DNA from 4 places in the Halomonas sp. KHS3 genome. Region 2 is predicted to be linked to each of the others. Evidence: predicted binding sites of a transcription regulator. Region 2 holds the regulator's gene; each other region holds the start of a gene.
What was found. Region 2 encodes FNR, which switches genes on or off when oxygen is low (the NO sensors DNR and NnrR bind a similar motif). Its sites were predicted from a motif close to TTGATNTANATCAA; they were not measured.

Region 1: hemN (oxygen-independent coproporphyrinogen III oxidase) is a predicted target of FNR. The motif match lies at 1,720-1,733, and genes of this name have one in related genera.
Region 3: RO22_RS14825 (OmpW/AlkL family protein) is a predicted target of FNR. The motif match lies at 1,097-1,110, and genes of this name have one in related genera.
Region 4: ccoM (cytochrome c oxidase subunit CcoM) is a predicted target of FNR. The motif match lies at 1,398-1,411, and genes of this name have one in related genera.

Annotation. Positions count from the first base shown of each region.
Region 1 is NZ_JWHY01000004.1:393,904-399,761, reverse strand. It holds gene hemN (oxygen-independent coproporphyrinogen III oxidase) at 165-1,550, opposite strand; gene RO22_RS12650 (peptidase U32 family protein) at 1,792-2,787, shown strand; gene RO22_RS12645 (U32 family peptidase) at 2,797-3,744, shown strand; gene RO22_RS12640 (ribonucleoside triphosphate reductase) at 3,882-5,633, shown strand; gene nrdD (anaerobic ribonucleoside-triphosphate reductase) at 5,678-5,842, shown strand.
Region 2 is NZ_JWHY01000007.1:205,061-210,918, reverse strand. It holds gene RO22_RS16950 (DUF294 nucleotidyltransferase-like domain-containing protein) at 1-329, shown strand, start outside; gene RO22_RS16945 (DNA polymerase III subunit epsilon) at 335-988, shown strand; gene ttcA (tRNA 2-thiocytidine(32) synthetase TtcA) at 1,251-2,171, shown strand; gene fnr (fumarate/nitrate reduction transcriptional regulator Fnr) at 2,164-2,910, opposite strand; gene hemN (oxygen-independent coproporphyrinogen III oxidase) at 2,995-4,428, opposite strand; gene RO22_RS16925 (sulfite exporter TauE/SafE family protein) at 4,507-5,199, opposite strand; gene ccoS (cbb3-type cytochrome oxidase assembly protein CcoS) at 5,196-5,441, opposite strand; gene RO22_RS16915 (heavy metal translocating P-type ATPase) at 5,438-5,858, opposite strand, start outside.
Region 3 is NZ_JWHY01000005.1:353,079-358,936, forward strand. It holds gene RO22_RS14815 (VOC family protein) at 1-92, opposite strand, end outside; gene RO22_RS14820 (AAA family ATPase) at 184-678, opposite strand; gene RO22_RS14825 (OmpW/AlkL family protein) at 1,210-1,836, shown strand; gene RO22_RS14830 (YqcC family protein) at 1,917-2,252, opposite strand; gene RO22_RS14835 (DUF3549 family protein) at 2,580-3,617, shown strand; gene RO22_RS14840 (ATP-dependent zinc protease) at 3,651-4,091, shown strand; gene rimK (30S ribosomal protein S6--L-glutamate ligase) at 4,133-5,041, shown strand; gene RO22_RS14850 (hypothetical protein) at 5,129-5,575, shown strand; gene RO22_RS14855 (vancomycin high temperature exclusion protein) at 5,653-5,858, opposite strand, start outside.
Region 4 is NZ_JWHY01000004.1:120,333-126,190, reverse strand. It holds gene RO22_RS11480 (sensor domain-containing diguanylate cyclase) at 1-406, opposite strand, end outside; gene RO22_RS25005 (hypothetical protein) at 499-1,014, opposite strand; gene ccoM (cytochrome c oxidase subunit CcoM) at 1,216-1,371, opposite strand; gene RO22_RS11470 (peptidylprolyl isomerase) at 1,481-1,999, opposite strand; gene RO22_RS11465 (AmpG family muropeptide MFS transporter) at 2,113-3,474, shown strand; gene RO22_RS11460 (SEC-C domain-containing protein) at 3,494-5,311, opposite strand; gene RO22_RS11455 (ABC1 kinase family protein) at 5,449-5,858, opposite strand, start outside.

The DNA.
Region 1 (5,858 bases), on a different contig from region 2:
CAGGCTCCTCGGAAATTTGCATACCCGACAGTGCGGGTTCCATGGAGTGGATTCTGCGTGATCGACAAGCGAATTACTGCGTGATTACCTCCATATACACCCTATCTACCCCCAAGGTGATAGAGCGGCCAACGTAAAGGAATAGACGGTTGGCACTGTTGAAATTACACCGTGCGCGAATAACGGTTTTCCGTTGGTTTCAGGTAGGCGTCGAACGCCATGGCCAGGTTGCGGATCATCAACCTCCCTGAAGGCAGCACCTCGATTTCATGGTCGCGCAAAGCAATTAACCCGTCGTCCGCCATCTCTTCGAGGCTCGCCAAGGCACTCGCGAAGTAGCTGCGAAAATCGATATTGTGCCGGGCCTCGATAGCGGCAAATTCAAGTCGGCCGTGACACATCAGGGTATTAATGACATCGCGGCGCAGGCGGTCGTCATCGCTAAGGCGATAGCCACGGAAGACCGGTAAATGCCCTTCATCCAAACGATGCTGATACTGGGCAGTTTCCTTGACGTTTTGGCTGTAGGTATCGCCCACCTTACCAATCGAAGTAATGCCCAGCCCAATCATGTCGCAGTCGGCGTGGGTAGAGTAGCCCTGAAAATTGCGCTGCAGAGTGCCATTTTCACGGGCCAGGCTCAGCTCGTCATTCGGAAGGGCGAAATGGTCCATGCCGATGTAGACATACCCTGCGGCCGTCAGGCGGTTAATCGTAAGCTCCAGCAGCTCCAACTTGCGCTCGGGTGGCGGCATGTCTTCGGGGCGAATTAGCCGCTGAGCTTTAAACAGTTCGGGTAGATGGGCGTAGCTATAAGCGGCAATGCGATCCGGTTGCAGGTCAATAATCTTGGTTAGCGTCGTATCGAAACTCGCCACCGTCTGCAGCGGTAAACCGTAAATCAGGTCAACGCTGACCGATTCAAACCCCGCCTCGCGGGCAGCCTTGACCAGGGATACCACCTGCTCTTCACTCTGGACGCGATTGACCGCTTGCTGCACGTCGTGATCGAAGTCCTGAACCCCGAAGCTCAACCGATTGAAGCCCAGCGTGTAGAGCTCGTACACCTGTTCGGGTGTCACGGTGCGAGGGTCTACCTCCAGCGAGAATTCACGCTCTTCAGGTGCGGCGAAGTGAAAGGCTTCGTCCAGCGCCGCCATCAGTTCGCGTAGCTGGGCATTGCTTAAGTAGGTTGGGGTGCCGCCGCCCAGATGCAGTTGGGTCATTTGGCGGGTGGTATCGAACAGCGCTCCCTGAACACGTATCTCCTGTTTTAACCACTGGAGGTATTCGGCAGCTCGCTCGGTATTATGAGTAATGATTTTGTTGCAGGCGCAGTAGTAGCACAGGCTTTTGCAGAACGGGATATGCACATAGACCGAAAGCGGCTTGGGTACTGCGACCCGATTACTGCGCTCGGCGGCGCTACGGTAATCATCCTCGGCAAACGCGGCATGAAACTGGGGCGCAGTGGGATAAGAAGTGTACCGCGGGCCTGGGCGGTCATATTTCTCTACCAGGGGGCGATTGAAGAGCAGTTCATCTTGCATGATCGAAGTAGGTCTCTGAAAAGGGGCTCTAAAAGAGGTCTCTGAAATGGAACTCTGGAAGTGGGTGCAGCAAGCATTGGTTAATATTCATACAATATACGTTTTAAAAACTGCCTGCATCCAGCTTGCCTCCTCTGCAGCGTTATCCTCTTTTGAAAGCCACCCCGATATGACCTGTGTCAAAAGCCGACAAAAAATAGGTGACTAAAATGCTCGGACTTTCCCCGCAAGGAGTCTCGCTATGGAGCTTGTATGTCCCGCTGGCAACCTGCCCGCCCTAAAGCGCGCTGTAGATGAAGGTGCCGACGCCATCTATTTTGGCTTCCAGAACATCACCAACGCACGGCAATTCGCCGGGCTAAACTTTACCGACAAACGTGCCCGCGAGGGGATCGATTACGCCCACCGACATGGCAAACGCGTTTTTTGCGCCATTAATACCTATCCCCAGCCCGATGGCTGGGAACACTGGACTCGGGCCGTGGATCAGGCCGCCGAACTGGGCGTGGATGCGCTGATTCTCGCCGATATGGGACTGCTCGACTACGCGACTCGCCATCACCCCGAGATCTCGCGGCACCTTTCAGTGCAGGGTTCGGCGACCAGCCATGAAGCGCTACGCTTTTACCACCAGCATTTCGGCATCAAGCGCGCCGTACTTCCACGGGTGCTGTCAATCACTCAGGTACGCGACCTGGCCAAGCAAACACCGGTAGAACTGGAGGTGTTCGCTTTCGGCAGCCTGTGCATCATGGCCGAAGGACGCTGCTATCTCTCCTCCTACCTGACCGGCGAATCGCCCAATACCCGGGGCGTCTGCTCGCCAGCGGCTCATGTCCGCTGGGAAGAAACGCCTGAGGGCTTAGAGTCACGCCTTAACAATGTTCTTATCGACCGCTACGCCGAAGGCGAGCGCGCAGGCTACCCCACCCTATGCAAGGGTCGCTTCGAGGTAACGGGCGAGACCTATCACGCCATTGAGGAACCCACCAGCCTCAATACTCTGGAGCTATTGCCGGAACTACGCGACCTGGGTATTAGCGCCGTCAAAATTGAAGGTCGTCAGCGCAGCCCCGCCTATGTCTCTAAAGTGGCCGGGATCTGGCGTCAGGCGCTCAACCGCCTAGAGGCTCAGCCTGAGCGCTTTGATCCAGAACCCGCCTGGATGGCAGGCCTTGCCGAGCTTTCCGAAGGTGCCATCACTACCCTAGGCGCCTACGAGCGCCGCTGGAAATAGGAGCCTACTATGCCGAACACTACACCTCCCCTATCACCGACCTTATCAACCGGCCCTCTGCAACTCTCCCTCGGGCCGGTGCTTTTTTACTGGACTCGGCAACGCTACGCCGACTTCTACCGCGAGGCGGCCGACTGGCCGGTAGAGATTATAACCCTGGGCGAAACCGTCTGCTCGCGGCGCCGCGATATGAAACTGGACGACTGGCTAGGCATTGGGCGCGAGCTCACCCAGGCGGGCAAGCAGGTGGTACTCGCCAGCCAGACCTTGATCGAGTCCGAAGCCGACTTGCGTGACTTGCGCAAGCTGTGTGACAACGGTGATTTTATCGTCGAGGCCAATGACCAAAGTGCCCTGCAGCGCCTCTCCAGTGCCGGACTGCCGTTTATCGCCGGTGCTGCGCTCAACCTCTACAACCCGGCGACACTGGGCGTTATGGCCCGTGCCGGCATGCGGCGTTGGCAAGCCCCGGTGGAAATGTCACAGCAAGACTTAGCCAAGCTTATTAACGATTGCCACCAGGCAGGCGTTCCCCACCCATGCGAAGTATTCGCCTACGGGCATCTCCCCTTGGCCTGGTCGTCACGCTGTTTTACCGCCCGGCGTCACCAAACACCCAAAGACCGCTGCAAGTTCGTCTGCCAAAAATACCCCGAAGGCTTGGTGCTACGTTCACAAGAGTCCCGGGATGTTTTTACCCTGAACGGTATTCAAACCCTTTCCAGCGCCTGCCAGGATCTGCGCCATGAACTGACGTGCATGGCGGATATGGGGGTATCAGTAGCGCGTCTCAGCCCACGGGCGGAAGGCATGGCCGAGGTGGTCACGGCTTTCGACCAGGCCCGCCACGGCAGGTTAGCTACGCCCGATCCTTTGGCGCTGGTGGATGCTGAAATCTGCGACGGTTACTGGTATGGCCGACCGGGTATGGATAACACCCGCACGATGATTGGCTAAAGCCATAGCCTAGGCGCCACCACGCCTTACTATTTTTCCCCACCATTTTTGACCTGGATCATTTATTGCAAAATCCTGAACGCTTACCCTTCAACACCACATATAGTATTTATTTTTATTAAATCTAGCATATATAGGTGAATTGGGTGAAAAGCTCCACAAGCGTTCAGGTAGCAAAGCATCATATTGACGTCGCCTCGACGGTCAATGAGTACCTCCAACGCGCCGACTGGCGTGTTCACGCCAATGCCAACCAGGGGTATTCATTGGGCGGTTTAATCCTCAACGTCTCAGGCAAGTTGATAGCCAACTACTGGCTCGATGAGATTTACCCCCACGCCGTGGGGGAAGCTCATAGGGAAGGTGATTTGCATATTCACGACCTGGATATGCTGTGCGGCTATTGCGCCGGCTGGTCGCTACGTACTTTGCTTTTAGAGGGATTCAATGGGGTGCCGGGACGGGCGGAAAGCCACCCGCCCCGCCACCTTTCAAGTGCCCTCGGGCAAATGGTTAATTTTCTTGGCACCTTGCAGAACGAGTGGGCCGGGGCACAAGCCTTCAGCTCTTTCGATACCTATCTGGCACCCTACGTACGCAAGGACGGCCTGACCTACGCGCAGGTTAAGCAGGCGCTTCAGGAATTCATCTACAATCTCAATGTACCTTCGCGCTGGGGTAGTCAGACGCCCTTCACCAACCTAACCTTCGACTGGGTTTGCCCCGACGACTTGCGCCAACAGGCACCGGTTATCGGTGGAGAGGAGCAGCCGTTCAGTTACGGCGAACTACAGGTTGAAATGGACTTAATCAACCGGGCCTATTTGGAAGTGATGGAGGCCGGGGATCGCCACGGGCGTGTGTTCACCTTCCCGATACCCACTTATAACATCACCCATGATTTCGACTGGGAAAGCGACAACGCCGAGCGGCTCTTCGCACTGACCGCCAAGTACGGCCTGCCCTACTTTCAAAACTTTCTAAATTCGGATCTGGAACCCCACATGGTGCGCTCCATGTGCTGCCGCCTGCAGCTTGATTTAAGTGAACTGCTCAAACGCGGCAACGGTCTGTTCGGCAGCGCGGAGCAAACCGGATCGTTGGGAGTAGTGACGATCAACTGCGCCCGGCTGGGTTACCGCTTTGCCGGCGACCGGGCCGGGCTGTTCAGCGAGCTGGATCGCCTACTGTCGCTCGGGCGCGATAGCCTCGAACTCAAGCGCGAGCGCATTCAGCAACTAATGGATCAGGGGCTCTACCCCTTTACCCAGCGCTACCTGGGCACGTTACGTAATCATTTCTCTACTCTGGGTGTGAATGGGCTTAACGAAATGGTGCGCAACTTTACTGGGGATCGCTGCGATATAGCCGACGCCCAAGGGCTGCAGCTGGCGCTGGATCTTCTTGACCACGTCCGGGAGCGGATGCGCGAATTTCAAGAACAGACCGGCCATATGTATAACCTTGAAGCTACTCCTGCAGAGGGCACCACTCACCGCTTTGCCCGGGAGGATCTGACTCGCTTTCCTGACATTCTTCAGGCCGGTACACCCGAGGCGCCCTACTACACCAATTCCAGCCAATTGCCGGTGGATCATACCGATGATCCCTTTGAGGCACTGAGCCATCAAGACCCCTTACAGACTCGCTATACCGGTGGCACGGTATTGCATCTCTATATGCGCGAACGGATTACCTCGGCCACCGCCTGTCGCAAGCTGGTTAAAACGGCGCTCTCTCACTTTCGCTTACCCTACCTCACAGTCACACCCACCTTTTCGATCTGCCCGGTGCATGGCTACCTGTCGGGTGAACATGAGTTCTGCCCCAAGTGCGACGAAGCACTTTGGGCAAAAACGGCGAGCGCAATCGACGCCGCCACGGCTTGAGGCATTTGCCTCACTTTTTCTCAACTCGTTTAAGGAACACGCTAATGCAAACCTCTCAATATGCTAGCTTGCCCACTGAGCAGCGCCAGCGCTGCGAAGTCTGGACCCGCGTCATGGGCTACCACCGCCCGGTAAGTCAGTTCAATATCGGCAAACGTGCCGAACACCAGGAGCGACGCCATTTTACTGAAGCCGCCGCCTCTCGGTAGCTAGCCCTCACTTTTC
Region 2 (5,858 bases):
CCATGGCGCTTGAGCGGCGCATCAAAGCCACCTCGACGTTTGATCGCTTGGATGCCCTGGTTACTGACGGCCGGTTGGATCGCCGTTTTGCCGATGACCTGGGCGAAGCGTTGGCGCTTTTTTCTGAGCTGCGCCTCAAGCAGCAGCTAAGTACGCTGGAAACTTCTGCGGATGCGAAAGAAACTAACGCCCAAAGCAGCAGACGCGCTAACCGTGTCGTGGTGCAGAACCTCTCTTCCCTGGAGCGCGACCTACTGCGCGAAGCGATGCATATTGTCAAAGACTTTAAGCAGCGGCTTTCCCACCGTTACCATTTGGAGTATTCGTGAGCGGAATGCGGCTGTTAGATCGACATGTGACGCTATTTAGCGGCTCGCTGCGCACCTTGTTAAGGCGTGAAAGTGACCGGCGTCGTTGTGCAGACTCCCCCTATGCCTGGCTGTTTCAGCCCTATATGGGCGAAGAGCTGGTGGCGCTCGCCTGCACCGCAACGCCCACGCAATCATCACCTGTGATCAGCGTGGCGGCAGTGGTGCTGAGCCATCAGCAGGTGCATACCAGCCGCGCTTTTGTGATCACCCTTGGCAGCGCGAAGCAGCCCGCGAGCGCAACGCTGCGCCGTCATCACTTGCTGTGCGAGGCGGGGGAGATACTGCCACCAAACAGTGATAACTTGAGCGCGCTAGTAGAATTTATCGGCAATCGGCCCATCGTTGGCTGGCAGTTAGAGAAGCGCATTGGAGCATTGAATGCACTACTCAGTAAGCGGCTGAATTTTGCCCTGCCCAACGCCCAGGTCGATGTGGCAAAACTGCATCAGCGCCAACTGCGCCGTTTGCACCCGGAGGTCGAAGCGCCCAGCAGCTTCGCCCAGGCGTTGGCATGCTGGCAAGTACCCGTCATGGGCATGCAGAGTGTGCTTGGAGAGGCCACCGCCAGCGCACTGCTGTATATGCGCCTGCAGCGTATTATGGCGCAGGTGGCATAGTAGTCTCTTTCGTCGTGGCGAGGACAGCTTTCCGCGAGGGCGCTGTGAACCCCTCCCTGGGCGCTACTTTTGTCATCCATGACAAAAGACCCTCGCTCCAAGCTGCCCTCGCACCGAGGTATGGTGCAGCGGTCAAAATAGTCACTTCCAATTGCGATATCTTGTGTGGCTACGTCTGATTAGTTGGGTCAGGCGGTGAGTGTTGTTAGAATAGTTATTACTTTTTTCTCTCACGCCTTCTACCCTCGGCAGTGCTTATACCATGCAAACTCTTGATCACTTTGATCCTGCTCACCTTGATACGGTTGGAGCCACCCCAGCTAACGCTGAGCACGACCAGCCTGAGCTGGCTGATGCGAAGCAGAAGCGTGAATTTAACAAGCTGCAAAAGCGTCTGCGCCGAGAAGTGGGCAATGCGATCATTGATTACCAAATGATCAATGAAGGTGATCGCGTAATGGTCTGCCTCTCCGGTGGAAAGGACAGCTACACGATGCTGGAGATTTTGCGCAATTTGCAGCGCAATGCGCCGGTCAATTTTTCGCTGGTAGCGGTCAATCTGGATCAAAAACAGCCGGGTTTTCCCGAGCACGTATTGCCTGCGTATCTGGATAAGCAGGGCGTGGAGTACCACATTGTCGAGCGCGATACTTACTCGGTGGTAAAAGAGAAAACCCCGGAAGGTAAAACCACCTGCGCGCTTTGTTCACGGCTGCGGCGCGGCTCGTTGTATGGCTTTGCCGAAGAGATTGGCGCCAATAAGATAGCCCTGGGCCATCACCGGGAAGATATTCTCGAAACGCTGTTTCTCAATATGTTCTTTGGCGGCAACCTGAAAGCGATGCCGCCAAAGCTGCTATCCGATGATGGGAAGAATATCGTTATTCGGCCGTTGGCCTACTGCAAAGAGGCGGATATCGCCGAGTTTTCGCGGCTGATGGCGTTTCCGATTATTCCCTGCAACCTGTGCGGTTCACAGCCTAATATGCAGCGTCAGGTGGTCAAAGAGATGCTTGCCGAGTGGGACAAAAAGTTTCCTGGCCGTCTGGAGAGCATGTTCAAGGCCGTCACCAACATTGCCCCTTCCCAGTTGGCCGACCGCAGCCTGTTCGATTTTGAAGGCCTTGAGGCCAAGCAAGCAGAGCTACTGGCGGGGCGTATCCAAGCCTTTAACGTCAGCTAACTGTTTGCTCTTCCTCTTCGGCGAGGGTAATCAAGCGCGGCATATCGAGAATGTTGACCTCTCGCCCTGAGACCGCCACCACACTCTGCTGCTGAAAGCGGCTTAGTATGCGGCTGACCGTTTCCACCGCTAAGCCCAGGTAGTTGCCGATATCAGCCCTGGGCATTGAGAGGCGAAAGCTGTAAGGCGAGTAGCCCCGGCGACGAAAACGATCTGAGAGGGTAATCAAAAAACTTGCCAGCCGCTGATCGGCGGTTTTACGCGAAAGTAGCCGCATCATACGCCGGTCATCGCGCAACTCTTTGCTCATGCTGCGATAAAGCTGGCCACGCAGTTCGGGCAGCTCCTCCGAGAGTAAGTCCAGGCGGTCAAAAGGAATCTCGCAGACGGTGGTCGTTTCCAGGGCGATAACGCTACCGGGGTAATGCTCTTCGTCAATGCCATCCAACCCCACCAATTCACTGGGCAGGTAGAAATTGGTCAACTGCTCGCTGCCGTTACCTTCGGCGGTGATCTGTTTCAAACTGCCCGAACGGACTGCGTAAACGCTGGTAAAGGTGTCGCCCTGACGAAACAGCGGTTCGCCTTTTTTCAGCGGCGCGCGACGACGAATAATGGCGTCAAACTGCCCCACGTCGTCCAGCTCAAGGGCAAGTGGCAGGCACAGTGAGCTCAAACTGCAGGTTTGGCAGCGAGCTTCATGGAGTAGCGAGCGCCGACGGCTCATGGGTTCCAACATGCTTTGCTCCTTGAGAGGGTCCCGCTTATCAATTAGAAAATCCTTACTTATTATAGTCGCTTTAGCATGCCTGCAATAAGGTGATTAAACAATCTTAGAATACTGTTGTCCCGTTTGCCCGGAAAGATGGGTATCAAACGCCATTGCTATATGGCGAATCAGCAGTCGACCCATTGGCGTTGCGTTAAGCTGGTCGCCGCTGCGTGCCAGCAGGCCATCTTGCTCGGCGCTTTGCAGGCGCTCAAGCGCAGGCGCAAAGTAGCGGGGGGCATCAATGTTCCAGCGCTGGCTAACGGCGGTCAGATCAATGCCCATATCGCACATCAGCCGCTCAATCACATCCCGGCGGATCAGGTCGTCATCACTTAAGCGTATGCCACGCACGGTGGCAAGCTGCCCCTGATCCAGCGCCGCTTCGTAGCGGGCCAGATCGCTAGGATTCTGCGCATAGACGTCATCAATACGGGAAATCGCCGATACGCCAAGCCCGATTAAGTCGCACTGAGCATGGCTGGAGTAGCCCTGGAAGTTGCGCTGCAGCGAGCCTTCGCGCTGGGCAATAGCCAGGCTATCGTCAGGGCGGGCAAAGTGATCCATACCGATATGCACATAGCCAGCTGCGGTGAGCATTTCGATGGTGGTGCGCAGAATCGCTAGCTTCTCTTCTCCGCCTGGCAAGTCATCGACATTAATGCGCCGCTGCGGGGCAAAACGCTCGGGCATATGCGCGTAATTAAACACAGAAAGGCGCGCCGGGTTGAGCTCGATCACCTGGCGTAGGGTGTTGGCAAAGCTCTTTTCAGTCTGAAATGGCAAGCCATAAATTAGGTCGAGATTGAGCGAGCGAAAGCCCAGGCGATGCGCCTCCTCCATCAGCGTTTCGGTAAGTACCCGAGGCTGAATACGGTTAATCGCTTTCTGCACCAGCGGGCTTAAATCCTGCACGCCCAGGCTGATGCGATTAAAGCCGAGGGATTCGAGATGGCGCAGCGTAAACACATCCGCTTCGCGAGGATCTATTTCAATTGCGTAATCGCGATCAGCAGACGATGAAAGACCAAAACGTGCATCCAGTCGATCAATCAGGTCGCCCATCTGGTTCAAACTGAGAAATGTCGGCGTGCCGCCGCCCCAATGCAACTGCTCCACCGGTCGTGATGTATCCAAGTGGCGTGCGGTCAGCACCATTTCACGGTCAAGCCGGGCTATATAGGGCTCGGCAAGGGCAGTGTTTTTGGTAGCGATTTTATTACACGCGCAGTAGAAGCAGATCTTGCGGCAGAAGGGCACATGAACGTACAGAGAGAGCGGACGCTTACTGGCATTGCTACGCTCCAATGCCTGGGTCAGGTCGCCAGGGGTAAATTGGTCGTGAAACGACAGCGCCGTGGGGTAGGAGGTGTAGCGTGGGCCGTTGGTGTCGTAGCGACGCAGTAACGCTTCGTCCCACACCGGCTGCATAGGGGCTGCGGCAGCAGCGGGTGCAAGAGGTAAGGCAGCAGGGGTATGAACGGGCATGAAGGGGCGCTCCGACGTTAGGAAATGCCGCTAGCCTAACCCGTGGTTAGGAGGTAAATGTTGAGCCACGTCATGCTATTAGAGGTTGTGTACCGAAAGCGTCCACAGTTGCCACAGTGCAAAAGCGATAATTGTCAGCGCTGCCACGCTGCGGGTCGCGGGGTGACGTATCAAATGGCTGAGCTGGCGGGCAGCCAGGCCAGTGGCAAGCAGCGCAGGTAGGGTGCCAAGCCCAAAGGCGCCCATGAGTAGAGCGCCCTGAAGCGGGTCGGCAATCGCTAAGCTCCAGGCCAACATGGAGTAGACCAACCCGCAGGGGAGCCAGCCCCAGAGCGCTCCCAGGGCGAAGGCTTGGGGAATATGCACTACGGGCATCAAGCGACGCCCCACGGGTTCGATAAAGCGCCATAGTCGCCGGCCAACGGCCTCCACTTTGAGCAGCCCTTTCCACCAGTTGGCGATATACAGTGCCATTAAGATCAGCATCAGTGCGGCAAATACCTGGAGTAGCAGGCGTGCCGTAGCAGAAAGGGAAAACAGCGTGCCTAGCAGTGCCACCAGCGCGCCTGCGCTCATATAGCTAACAATGCGGCCTGTGTTGTAGCTGAGCAGCAGGCCTCCCATGCGCGCCGGATGACGCATGCTGGGGGGGACTGCAAAGGTGAGCGCGCTCATAATGCCGCCACACATACCAATGCAGTGGGCGCCGCCCATCAAGCCAAACACAAACGCCGCCATTAGCGGCGGCAGATCAAGCCCCGTTGGATTCATGGCCGAGGCTCTTGGTCGTCGGGTGTGTCTGCCGCTGATGGTTCGGAAGATTTTTGCTTTGCCTGCTGATGCTGGCGGCGCTGCTCAGGGCTAAGATCGTTTTCATCCTCATCAAATAGAATGCGGTGCGCTGGGCCTTCTAGGTCATCGAACTGATCATTTTTCACCGCCCAGAAAAACGCCCAGACGGCGAGGCCCAGCAAAATCAGGGAAAGCGGGATCAGCAGATAAAGAATCGTCATGCGGCCACCGGTGTTGAGGTGTCGAGCGTTGGCGCGGGCTGAGGTCGCCAGCGCGACAGTCGCAGGGCATTACCCACCACTACTAGCGAGCTAAGCGACATTCCAATTGCAGCTAGCCAGGGCGGCACCAGACCCATTGCCGCCAGCGGCAGCGCCGAAAAGTTGTAGCACACTGACCAAATCATGTTCTGGCGCATGATACGCCGGGTGGCGCGGGAAATCTCGATGGCCTCAAAAATCCGCATCAGACGTGGGCTGAGCAGCACTGCGTCGGCGCGGGTGCGGGCTAGATCCGTTGCGCCATTCATGGCAATCGCCACATCGGCACCGGCTAACACCGGCACGTCGTTAATGCCGTCACCAATCATCACCACGGTTTCGCCTGCGGCTTGGAGCTCTTTCATCCGGGCTAGCTTG
Region 3 (5,858 bases), on a different contig from region 2:
TGCTCTTCCACGAAGCTGAAACCGAGCTGCTCATAGAACTGCTTGCTGGCCCGCAAATCGCTGCACCGTAGTACGAACAAATCAAGTTTCATAATTCACCAAAATGACATAACGCTGCAACGTGCGCGGCTTTGTAATAAAGGCGCAGCCGCAACGTACAAGCAGTCGCTGTACCTGCGGCTATTATCCATTTGCCGAAATTACAGTTATGTTAAACCCTTCATCAGGTGTGGGCGCAACAAAGTACTTTGTAACCTGCTCAAACATCTCTTCAGTATCCGTTGTCGCTCTCTGCGGTTGTTCTGCACGCCTTTTGGCTATCTGCTCTAAGCAGGTATCATTTGGCTGGTCAATGTAAATTAGCTCATGGGGAGCCTGAATCTCTGAAAAGACACTTCTAAGCCATTTTCGTTGCGGAATCGTATTTGCAGGAAAGTCCATTACCACATTAGTGCCTGACGCCAAGATCGACTGAGCCAGCTTCTTCATTTGAGGCTTGAGCCGTCCAGCATATTTTACGTAATCTTCCAGTGTCTTAATGCTATCGGGATAAACCGACGCAAGCCACTCGTCTTCTGAAAGCAGTACGGCGTTTCGTTCTTGGGAAACTTCAAGAGACTTTGTAGTTTTCCCTGCCCCCATTTTCCCGCAGAAAAATGTCAACACTCCTTTCTTCATTTCTTGCCTCGTATTGCATAGCAGTTTATTTCTGCGCATACGTATTTTCCTAGAAAGCGTAACACCATAAAAAAACTCCAATGTGTTAATAGTAATGGGCAAATTACCAACTCCCATTCAAATGCTCGCTAGAAAAATGCGCATGCTCATTCCTGACCATCTTTTCGCATTGCCTATAAACACGAGCAGATGTTTTACAACCTGCTGTTTTAATTTATTTTTATAAACAATATTCTGGCAATATTTGATCATACCTCTTGCTGAGCGTATCAGAAAAACACGCATTACAGACTAAAAATACTTCATATCACTGCGCATGCATCCATACAAATGGGCAAGCCAAATGGTTAGCAGCCCGCTTCTGAATTAGGTCTCTCCAGCCTCCCCTCCCCCTAACCCCCCCCATGTCTAATAACTCTTGCCCTGGATCAATAATCCACTCCCTGGGTCTCGTTACACTGGTTTCATCGTTAAGCGGCTATCGAAAAGCCGTCTAATCTTACTATCTGCGTTAACACCTGGAGTGATCCCATGCGTAAAGCCGCCCTGCCTACATTATTCGTCACCACTGTTGCCGCTGCGGCAATGATGACCAGCAGCCAGGCATTCGCCTACGGCGCTGGCGATTTCTTCACCCGCGTGGGTGTGGCCAAAGTCGCCCCCACCAGCGACAACGGCTCACTGGCCAACGGTGCGCTATCAGTGGATGTACAGGATAAAACCGATTTCGCGTTCACCTTGGGCTATCGCTTCCACGATAAAGTCGGCGTGGAACTACTGGCGGCGCTGCCGTTTGAACACGACATCCATTTAAACGGCGATAACATTGCCTCAACCAAGCACCTGCCGCCGACCCTAACACTGCAGTACTACCCGCTGGGCGGCACTCAGTCACGCGTACAGCCCTATGTCGGCGCCGGTATTAACTACACCTTTTTCTCCGATGAGGAGCTGACGATTGGTGATTTAGACCTGGATGACTCCTGGGGAGCGGCAGGCCAGGTAGGTGTTGATCTATTAATTGATGACCATTGGGCGCTGAACGCCGCTGCTTGGTACATCGATATCGATACCGATGCGAGCGTTAACGGTGCGGCGGCAGGTACCGTTGAGATCGATCCTCTCGTGGTCATGGCAGGCCTCAGTTACCGCTTCTAAGCCACTTGCAAAACCGCTAGCGGATGTTATCCACAAAGCCTGCCTCACGGTGGGCTTTGTGCGTTTAGTAGCATGCCGCTTTAAGCGCTTTCAGTGACGATCTGGTCGACCTTCTCTACCGCCCGCACGATGAGCAGCTGGTGGTGGGCGGGTGTTTTCTCCTGCTGTAAATAGGCCGCCACGGCGGGAGCCACCTCGCACTTTGCGGGCATGGCTGCACGGGCATCCATCAAAGCGTTCAAGCGGGCAATAAACACAAAGCGTACCCATTGAGGCAGCGACATCGTGTCGATGCAAAATGGCTGCTGGCTGGCAAACGCCTCTGCATCGGGTGTTGGCATGCGCCATAGATCGGCGGCTTTCATCGACGCCTCAAGCTCTAGAAGTGCTGTCTGCAGCGGTTGATAAGTACTCATAAAGACGTGTGTCACTACCTCGGAAAATGAAAAGTGTGTCGTCTGCCCATTATCCCCACTCAGCGAGTGCCTTGCCACCTATCAACGCTTGCGGGAAGTTATCCATAGACTCACAGAAAACCTGCACGAGCCTGTGGATAAACTATGGAAAGGTGTCGCAACGCTTGCTCTCATGGGGCTTTCGCACAGTTGATTAATTTTTAACCGCATTGTCATTAATGCTAATGCCTTAAGGCATTGTCATTAACACCATGTTTTATCAGTCTCTGCGGCTGACAGTGTCACATCAGCAAGGTAGAGTGCAGGCTTGCAACGCGGAAGGATGTCATGCAACCAATTCAAACCCTTGATGAGTTTTTTACCCGCAGCGGTGGCGAGGTTTCCCTTTACCATATGGGGCGCCATGTCGTCTCCTGCCCGCGGGAGTCACTTGCCGCCTTTGAAGGTGGCGAAATGGCCTGGCCAGAACCCTGGCAAGGCCAAGCGCGCTTAGCCATTGTGTTTCGCCTTGGCGATATGCCCGAACCGGCTATTTGGTTCTTAGCCTTGCCACTGGACGAGCAGGGAATGATTGCCCCCGCCCAGCGCGATGCGTTTTTAAACCGGCTGCTGGAAACACTGGGGCGCGCGGTTTCTAACGTGGGTCGTGAAGAAACAGCGGACGTGGATCACTTAATGAAGGATAATCCCCTCGCCTTCACGCCTAACGTCACCTTCCAAGCCATGCTCAATGCACGCGCCACCCATGCGCGTGGGCTACCCGCCAGCCAGCATTTTGAGCCGGTTGATGCCTACTTGAGCGGCCAGCAAGCGATCGATTGGCAGGCATTGGGGTTACAAGGGATTGCCGATTACGTCGTGAGAATGGAAACACTTGACGCTGAATCGCTCGCGCAGCGGTTGCCTGAACTGCCTACCGCCGTTATCCACTCCTTGTGCTACTGTTTAGAGCACCAGCCATTGCCACAGGCGTTAGTCGCGGCACTGCAGCGTCGTGGCGAAGCCGCTGCACAAGCGGGCGACATCGAAACGCTGTGTGCCTGTCTGCGCGCAGTGGGCAATACGGATGCATCAGAGGTGGGTAATTGGTACACGGCCTTACTTAACAACTCAGCGGCCTGTGGGCCGGATGTGCTCGCGGCAATAGCCGGGCGCGGCTGGGGCTATCTTGAAGACGCGCAGCGCCTGCCACTTTTTCTGCAACGCTTAGCAGAAGATGAGCGTAGCGATTTTGCCGCCGTAGTGCGTGATATTGCGTTAATACCACGACTACGCTTACCGGTCATGATGGCACTGCGGGATGCGCCTGCTGGCTCCGCAACCCAACGCCGTTTGACACTGATGATGTCACAGAGGAACGCTTGATCCGATGTCACTTTTAATTGCAAGGAGTGAGCCGTGAAGGAATTACCCTATCAGGCCAAAGCGGTCATTGGCCGCCGCGAGATGGTGACGCTACCTGAACTAGGGCTTCACCTATGCTGTAAAGCTGACACTGGCGCGCGAACATCTGCACTGCATGCAGAAGAGATAGAGACCGATGAAGATGACCATGGTCAACTGTGGGTTAGCTTTATCACCCATAGCGGAGGGCCAGACACGCCAGCGCATCGCTTCCGTTTGCACCTGCATGATCGACGCCGGGTCACCAGTTCCAACGGTCATAGCGAGTGGCGCTATGTTATACGTACCCCGATGCAGATGGGCGATTTGAATTTCCCCATTGAACTGACCCTTACTGACCGCAGCAATATGCGCCACCCGATGCTACTAGGCCGTAGTGCCATGCGCCGCCTCCTGGTGGCCCCCGGTGCCGCATTCTTGCACGGTGAGCCTTAACCCCTTATTAGTCGCTTCAATCTCAGCTCGGAGTCTCCTACATGCATATCGCTCTGCTGTCACGCAATCGCAATTTGTACTCTACCCGCCGCCTGGTTGAAGCCGCAGAGCAGCGTGGGCATACCGCCCGCGTGGTGGACACGCTGCGTTGCTATATGAGCATTACCTCGCACCACCCTTCGATCCACTATAAAGGCCAAGAGATTGAGCCTTTCGATGCGGTGATCCCGCGCATTGGTTCATCGGTCACCTTTTACGGCTGTGCGGTGCTGCGCCAGTTTGAAATGATGGGCACCTACGTTATCAACGATAACGTCTCGATTACCCGTTCGCGGGATAAATTACGCTCACTGCAACTGCTGTCGCGTAAGGGGTTGGGGCTGCCAATTACCGGCTTTGCCCACTCCCCCGATGACATTCCCGACCTGATCACCATGGTCAAAGGTGCGCCGCTGGTCATTAAGCTGCTCGAAGGCACCCAGGGGATTGGTGTGGTATTGGCGGAAACCAACCAAGCCGCTGAATCCGTCATTCAAGCGTTCATGGGCATGAAAGCCAATATCATGGTGCAGGAGTACATCAAAGAGGCGCGTGGCGCCGATATTCGCTGCTTCGTGATTGGCGATAAAGTGGTCGCTTCAATGAAGCGCCAGGCGGCGGACGGTGAGTTTCGCTCGAATCTACACCGCGGCGGCACCGCCACCGTGATCCGCATCACCCCTGAGGAACGTTCAACGGCGATCCGTGCAGCCAAAGCCATGGGCCTGCGCGTTGCCGGTGTCGATTTGCTACGCTCCAATCACGGCCCGGTGATTATGGAGGTTAACTCTTCGCCTGGTTTGCAGGGCATTGAGAACGCCACCGGCAAAGATATTGCGGGAATGATCATTGAGCACATTGAAAGAAACGCTTCACCAGCCCGTAAAGCACCGCCCAAGCCTAAAGGCTAAGGCAAAATATTAAAATAATCCGTTTCGGGGGTGGCAAATAGTCGCTGTCACCCCCACAATCTGCGTCACCGAAGGAGGTAGACGCTCATGTTTCTCGATAATCGCCAAGTGGCGATGGACAGCGTATTGGAAGCGCTGGCCGATAGCATTGATTATTTCCAAGACAATATTGAACGCCTGCGCCCGTCGCTGCGTGACGCTTTAAAGCCGCATTATGCTGCGCGGCTCAAGCAGATGCGCCAGCTGCAGGATCTGGCCCGTGCGCATTTAAAAATGCTGCCCCGGGATGCAGACGTTGAGCGCGATGATTTTTTATGGCTGTGGAGCCGTCTAAAAAGCTTTGTCGGCAACGATAGCCAAGTACTCATCAATGAGCTATTAGAGCAAGAGCGTGTATTAATGCAGGCGCTCTCCTCTCTGTATACCCACCCGTTACCCGATCCGATTGAACCGGTGGTAGAAGAGTGCATGCAGGGGTGCCGTAAGCTTATCCGCGAGCTGTATGCGCTGCAAAAGCGCAAAACCCACCGCTAACGCCCTATAGACACGCTGCTAGGGGCTTTAAGCTATCTATGCTCAGGACCTCTATGCTCAAGGGCCTGGTCAAAGGGCTATGGAGGGCTAAAGCGCTCGTTTAGTGATGGCAGAATAAGGTCTATGGGCGTCCGCCTGGGTAATTCGATGGGCTCAGGCGTACCGAGAAAATAGGGCTCCCTCCCCCATACATAGAGATCACCCAGGGTGGCTACGCGTGCTGCCCACTCGCGCAGCTTTAAACGCCACCCCACTGCTACGGTAGGATCATCCGCCACACAGC
Region 4 (5,858 bases), on a different contig from region 2:
CTGCGCCCCGACGATCAAGCTGATCCATCTCAATATGGGTTAAGCATTGAATCGGTGCGAACAACGCCATCGCCGCAGCGATACGGTCAATGCCCCGCGCCACGAGCAGCGCCACCAGCCGATCCAACTCCTTCAAACTAGGCTCAACGCAGGTATATTCACGCCGATAAATGTGCACATCGGCTAAGCCGTAGGCCAGGTCAATATCCAAGGCTGCGGCATCCAGCGCATCTTGCTCTGCCTGGTCACTCAATAGCTCGGATTGGGCATTTTGTAGGTAGACCCGTGCCCGAGTAGAAAGCTGCTGACCTGTAAGGCTCCCCGTCTGGCTGAAATAAGCCTGTATTTCGGGGTATACCCAGCGCGATTCATAAACAATCAACACCATAAGTGCCAAAAAGCTCATCAAGCTCAATGATAACCACGTAAAATAGCGGTGCTGGCGAGCTAAAGGCCGGGGACGAACTGTGGGCTGCGCGACGGGCCTAGTTTTGGATGTCACCACTTCGCCTCTATGCTACGAATCATCCAGATCCAGTCATTGAACTCACGCAGGTTTTCTACGTCGCGATCACCCTTGCCCTGATTATTGTAGTCACGCTCTACCAGCCGCACAGGGCCTCGCGTACGGATGGTGAGCGGATCGCCATCCTCAGAGCTAATCAGGTACCAGTTAGGGTCGTCCCACCCTTCTAAGGTAACCTCGTAGTCGTCCCAAGCGGTAAAGTGAAGCGCCGGGGGCACTTCGCCAAACTGTTCAATCAGAAAGGTGCGAAACTCGACGCCCTGCATCTCCACATCGCGCCCTTGATAGGGGTCATAGAGTGTAAACGTCGTATCAGACATGTCGTGCAAGTCACTTAAAGCGACCTTTTGAGTGACATCGCCGTTGATCATATTTACTGCCTGGGCAAAGGCAGTCGCGGGAAGTATTATGCCCACGACAATTAACGCGCACGCTAACCGATCACGTACACGACCCCACGGGCTGTGGTGTAAGGCAACTGCGTTCATGACAAAGCATCCTAGTGTAGTCATTGCTTCAATGGACTTTACCAGAGCACGCCTTGCATTGCTCATTAACGCACGCTATGCGATTGCAACTTTTCAGCACATTTCAGGCAAAAAAAAGCCAGCCCATGGTGGGCTGGCAACAGGAGGTTTACTGCGATAGCAAACCCCCTCCCCTGACAAGGTTTACATGAGGTGGGAAAGCTACTTTTTACGCTCATCTTTACGTAGATGATCACGAATCACGAAGCCCACCCACCCCAGCATAAAAACGATTACTAACGCGACGGTCACTAAGCCGAAAATAACTGTGTCATCCCAATACATGGTGAATCCCCCCGCCGTGATGTATGCGTTCATACTAGTCACTCAACGGCAGAAGAATGCTGACCTAGATCAAGTTACGGCAGGCGGGGGAAGGCGGTTAAACAGGAAATTGATACTGATCAATTTTTGGGCGTGATTAGCACTACAGCACCTTGCGGTCTTCGACTTTACTGTGTTCGGTACCTGGTGGTAACGGATGGCCTTTGGCTAATTCTGCACGGGTAGCTTCGCGTACGTCTAAAATGGTGACTTTATAGTTCAGCGTGCGCCCGGCCAGGGGGTGATTGGTATCGACGGTGACGCGGTCGCCATCGACTTTGAGTACCGTAACAATTTGCGGCCCGGCTTCGCCCTCAGTTTGAAAGCGGCTGCCCGGTTCCAACTCAGCGTTACCAAAAGAGCCACGGCTGACTTCCTGAACCAAATCTTCGTTACGCACACCGTAGGCATCTGCGGGCATTAGTTGAACGCTAAGCTCGGCGCCAACGATTTGACCTGCTAGCGCACTCTCCAACCCTGGCACGATATTGTCGTGACCATGCAAATACTCTAGCGGCTTATTGCGCGCTTGGGAGTCATCCAATACCTGCTTGCTGCCATCGTTGAGCACGTCGCTGAGGACATAGTGCAAGGTAACTACCTGATGCGCCGTAATCGACATGGAAAACTCCTCTCCGGTAAGCTGTCGGTTTTGTGATAGCACTTTGTGTTAGAACACTGCCTCAGTTTATCACTTGGCCGTTGCCAGCGTCTTTCCACCAGGAGTAGCGTTTAATGTTAAACCCCACCCCCCAGCGCACTTGGCTTGCTGCGCTGGCTATTTATTGTCGTGCACCCGTTATTACCATGCTGTTTTTGGGGTTTTCTGCAGGCCTACCCTTTTTATTAGTGTTTTCAACACTCTCCGCCTGGCTGCGTAGCGACGGCGTGGAGGTAGCGGCAATTGGCTTTTTTGCCTGGATTGGCATGCTCTACTCGATCAAGTTTTTCTGGGCGCCGGTGGTAGACCGGTTAGCGCTCCCGATTTTGACCCGCGCCTTCGGCCAACGCCGCGGCTGGATGCTGTTAGCCCAGGGGTTGATCGTTGCGGGGTTAGTGGGGCTGGCCGGTTTGAGCCCGGTGGGTAATCTCGGCTGGGTGGCCCTCTTTGCACTGCTGGTGGCGTTTGGCTCAGCGACGCAGGATATCGCTATCGATGCCTATCGCATTGAGTCCGCCGATGACGATGTTCAGGCCGCCATGGCCTCGACCTATATTATTGGCTATCGCGGTGGCTTACTTGCCGCCGGTGCCGGCGCACTGTATATCGCGGCCTCTGCCTCTTGGGATGTGGCCTACATGAGCATGGCGGCGCTAATGGGCATTGGCGTTCTCACCGTGCTGCTGCGCCCTGAACCGAAGCGCGCTTCGCTTTCTATTCAACTTATCCATGAGCCTAAGGTACGGGCGTTTATTCGCGCCAGCCGCGGTAAGCCCAAACTGTTACGCCGCCTGGGTGCCTGGAGCGTTGGTGCGCTGGTCTGTCCGTTTACCGACTTTTTTCGCCGCTATGGAGTGAAAGCGCTGTGGATTTTGGTGTTTATTGCCGTATTTAGAATCAGCGATTTGGCCATGGCCTCCATGGCCAACCCGCTGTATATCGACCTGGGCTTCTCGCTGGCAGAGATTGCTAACGTGACCAATATATTCGGCATTGCGATGAGCATTACCGGTGGAATTCTAGGCGGGCTATGCGTGGCGCGCTACGGCATTGGCCCGCTGCTGATCTTCGGCGCGGGGTTAGTGATGGTGACTAACCTGCTGTTTGCCGTGCTTGCCGTGGTGGGTAATCAGTTGCCCATGCTGGTGGTGACGATTATCGGCGATAACCTTGCCAATGGCTTAGCCAGTGCGGTGTTTATCGCCTTTCTTTCCAGTCTCACATCACGCGCCTATACTGCAACGCAGTACGCGCTGTTCTCATCACTAATGACGCTGCCAGGAAAGTTTTTGAGCGGTTTTGGTGGGCTGGTCGTAACCTCTCAGGGCTACCCAAGCTTCTTTGTCATCGCAACGTTACTGGGCCTTCCCGCCATTATCTTGGCAATTTGGATCAGCCGGGACAAGCAGCTAGTGCCTACCCCCAAGCCTGCTTAAACAGGCTTGAAGGTTTAGGCTAGCGATGTGTTTCGAGCCAGTCCAAGGCCCCTGGCGTAGTCCGCCACTGATCGCGCATCAAGGTGCGGTACTGCCACGCTTCCGCCCGGGAGCCGGGGTCAACCTGACCATCGGGGTGAGGCATGGAAGGCCGCGGGCTCTCTGCACAAATTAGCTCTAACGCGTAGCGGTTATGGCCAAGCACATCGCCTAGCGCCGCTTCTGCCGCCTCACGCTGCTCTAACCGATAGAGTGCCAGGGCTTTACCCATCAAAAGCCCCAATACCAGCGAGCCGTCGTCGTCACTCTCTTCCGCAAGTGCCAACGCTTCCTCGTTGCGATCATCACGTAGCAACTGGTCAAGTACCAGCTCCCGCAGCCCTAAGCTATCTTCCTGGTCGATCAGCAGTAGCTCTTCGGCCAACTCGCGGGAGTGCTGACGCGCCCCGCGCTCCATGCCGACCACCAACGCGAGCCCTGTGCGTAGCAACATGGCGTTGTTGGCATCGTCCCAGCACAGGTTGCCATCGCCTTCGGCGCGGGCTTGTTCCAACCAGCGCGAGAGGCGAAGCGCCAGTGGCTCCAGCAGGCTTGGGGCCATCCACGGCAGGCTGCCAAAGCGGCTGGTGAGCGCCAACGTTAAGTCCTGCACAACCTGTGGGGCGTCCAGCCACTCGGGATGTGCACAGAGTGCCGACATCCACTCAATGGCGTTGCCCCAAGGGTCATCGCGGAAGCCCAACGCTACGTCTTCATCCACCAGCACCTGAAACTGCTCATGCCAGGCGGCAAACAGCGTCTCTTCACGAGCACTGGTGTTGTAAAGCAATCGGCCACTTTCAGGGTCGGCGCTCACATCGATTTTGGGGGCAGTGGGCAGCGCGGCCAACAGCGCCTGAAGCGCCACCAGCGGCGTGGCCAGATCCTCTTCCGCACTCAGCAACTGATCGGCAAGCGTCGCGCCGGGGTTATCCGCCAACGCGGCTAAAAAATCCAACTGATCTTCATCCAGATCACCCTGTCGAACCAAGCGGCGATACCAGAAATTAGCGCGCTCTTTGGCTTCCTGTTCGTGGCCTTCATGCAGTAACAGCATGGCTTCAATGTAGGCCAAGGTAGGCGAATCGGGTAGCGCCTGCTGAGCCTTCACAAAGGCACCGCGGGCACTATCCAGGTCATCGTTATCCAAGTGCATCAGGCATAAACGCTCAAGAGCCACGCCACGCAAAAACAGCGGCCCCCGCTCCATCACATCATCAAGCAGGTCAGCACGTTTACGGCTAAAACCGCGCTCTTGATAAATATCCAGCAGGATTTCAAAGGCAGGCTCGGCCTGCTCAGGCAGCCGTGACCAGTCACTACCATCGAAGAGTGATTCAAGGATTTGCATAGCGCGGCCCGTCTGGCCGCTTTCAGCAGCAATCAACCCGGCTTCCAGTAGCGCTTGAGCCGGAGCCTGTTGGCTATCCAACGCGGCTTTCAGGGTCGCGCCCTTCCATTCGCGCAGCGAGAGCATCCACATCATCTGATCGGGGATCTCAGTGGGAAACTCGATCTGATAGCAACACTGCTTGAATTTGCGCCCTGAGTCACACCAGCACGGTTCATTACGCCCCGGCGTGGCGAGGGGCTCACAGGCAAAGTCGAGCCGCTCTAGCGGTGTTTGCGACCATAGCACCGGCGCCAGCGCCTGGGCCATAGCCACATCACCTTCAAAGGAATCCGCGCCTTTGGCACGCACCCAGGTCATAAAATCCGGATAGTGTTCTTGTTGCCTGATTGCCGAGAGTGCCCCGGAGGCGAATCCCAGCAGCTGATCGACCCATACCGCCAGCATTGCCGTCTCCATGTTGTGACAGGATGGCTTGTTAAACGATGTCGTGTTCAACGATATCGAATTAAACAACGACCTGTTTAAAAGCGGCATAGTTTAGCATGAAGGCCGACATGGTCGCAGTGGCAATCGGTTGATCATTAATAGGCTCGATGTAATAGCGGAAGCGTGCGCTCGTGCATATTCAGTCGCGCGCCCAAACGCACTAAATTCCAATAGTGGCCGTTCAGCGCCCGGGAAAGCAGCAGCGTTTCAGCAGGAGGCTGTAGTCGATCCATCGCCGCCCACACTTTAGGGGTTAGCTCGCGCAGACGACGGTGCACCCGCACATCGCTGAAATCCTGCTCGCCCGGCTCAAACAGCGGCGCGATACATTCAGCAGATTCACGATAGAGCGCCAGCGGCGCGCCCTGCCCCTGGCGGCCACCCATTTGCATCAAGGCTTCGTCCATCCCCATGGGGTCATGCTTCAAGGTGGCATCCAACAGCTGCATCATCGCCTTTATGCGCGCATCGGGGACCGCAATTACCGCGCCCAAATCGTAAATCA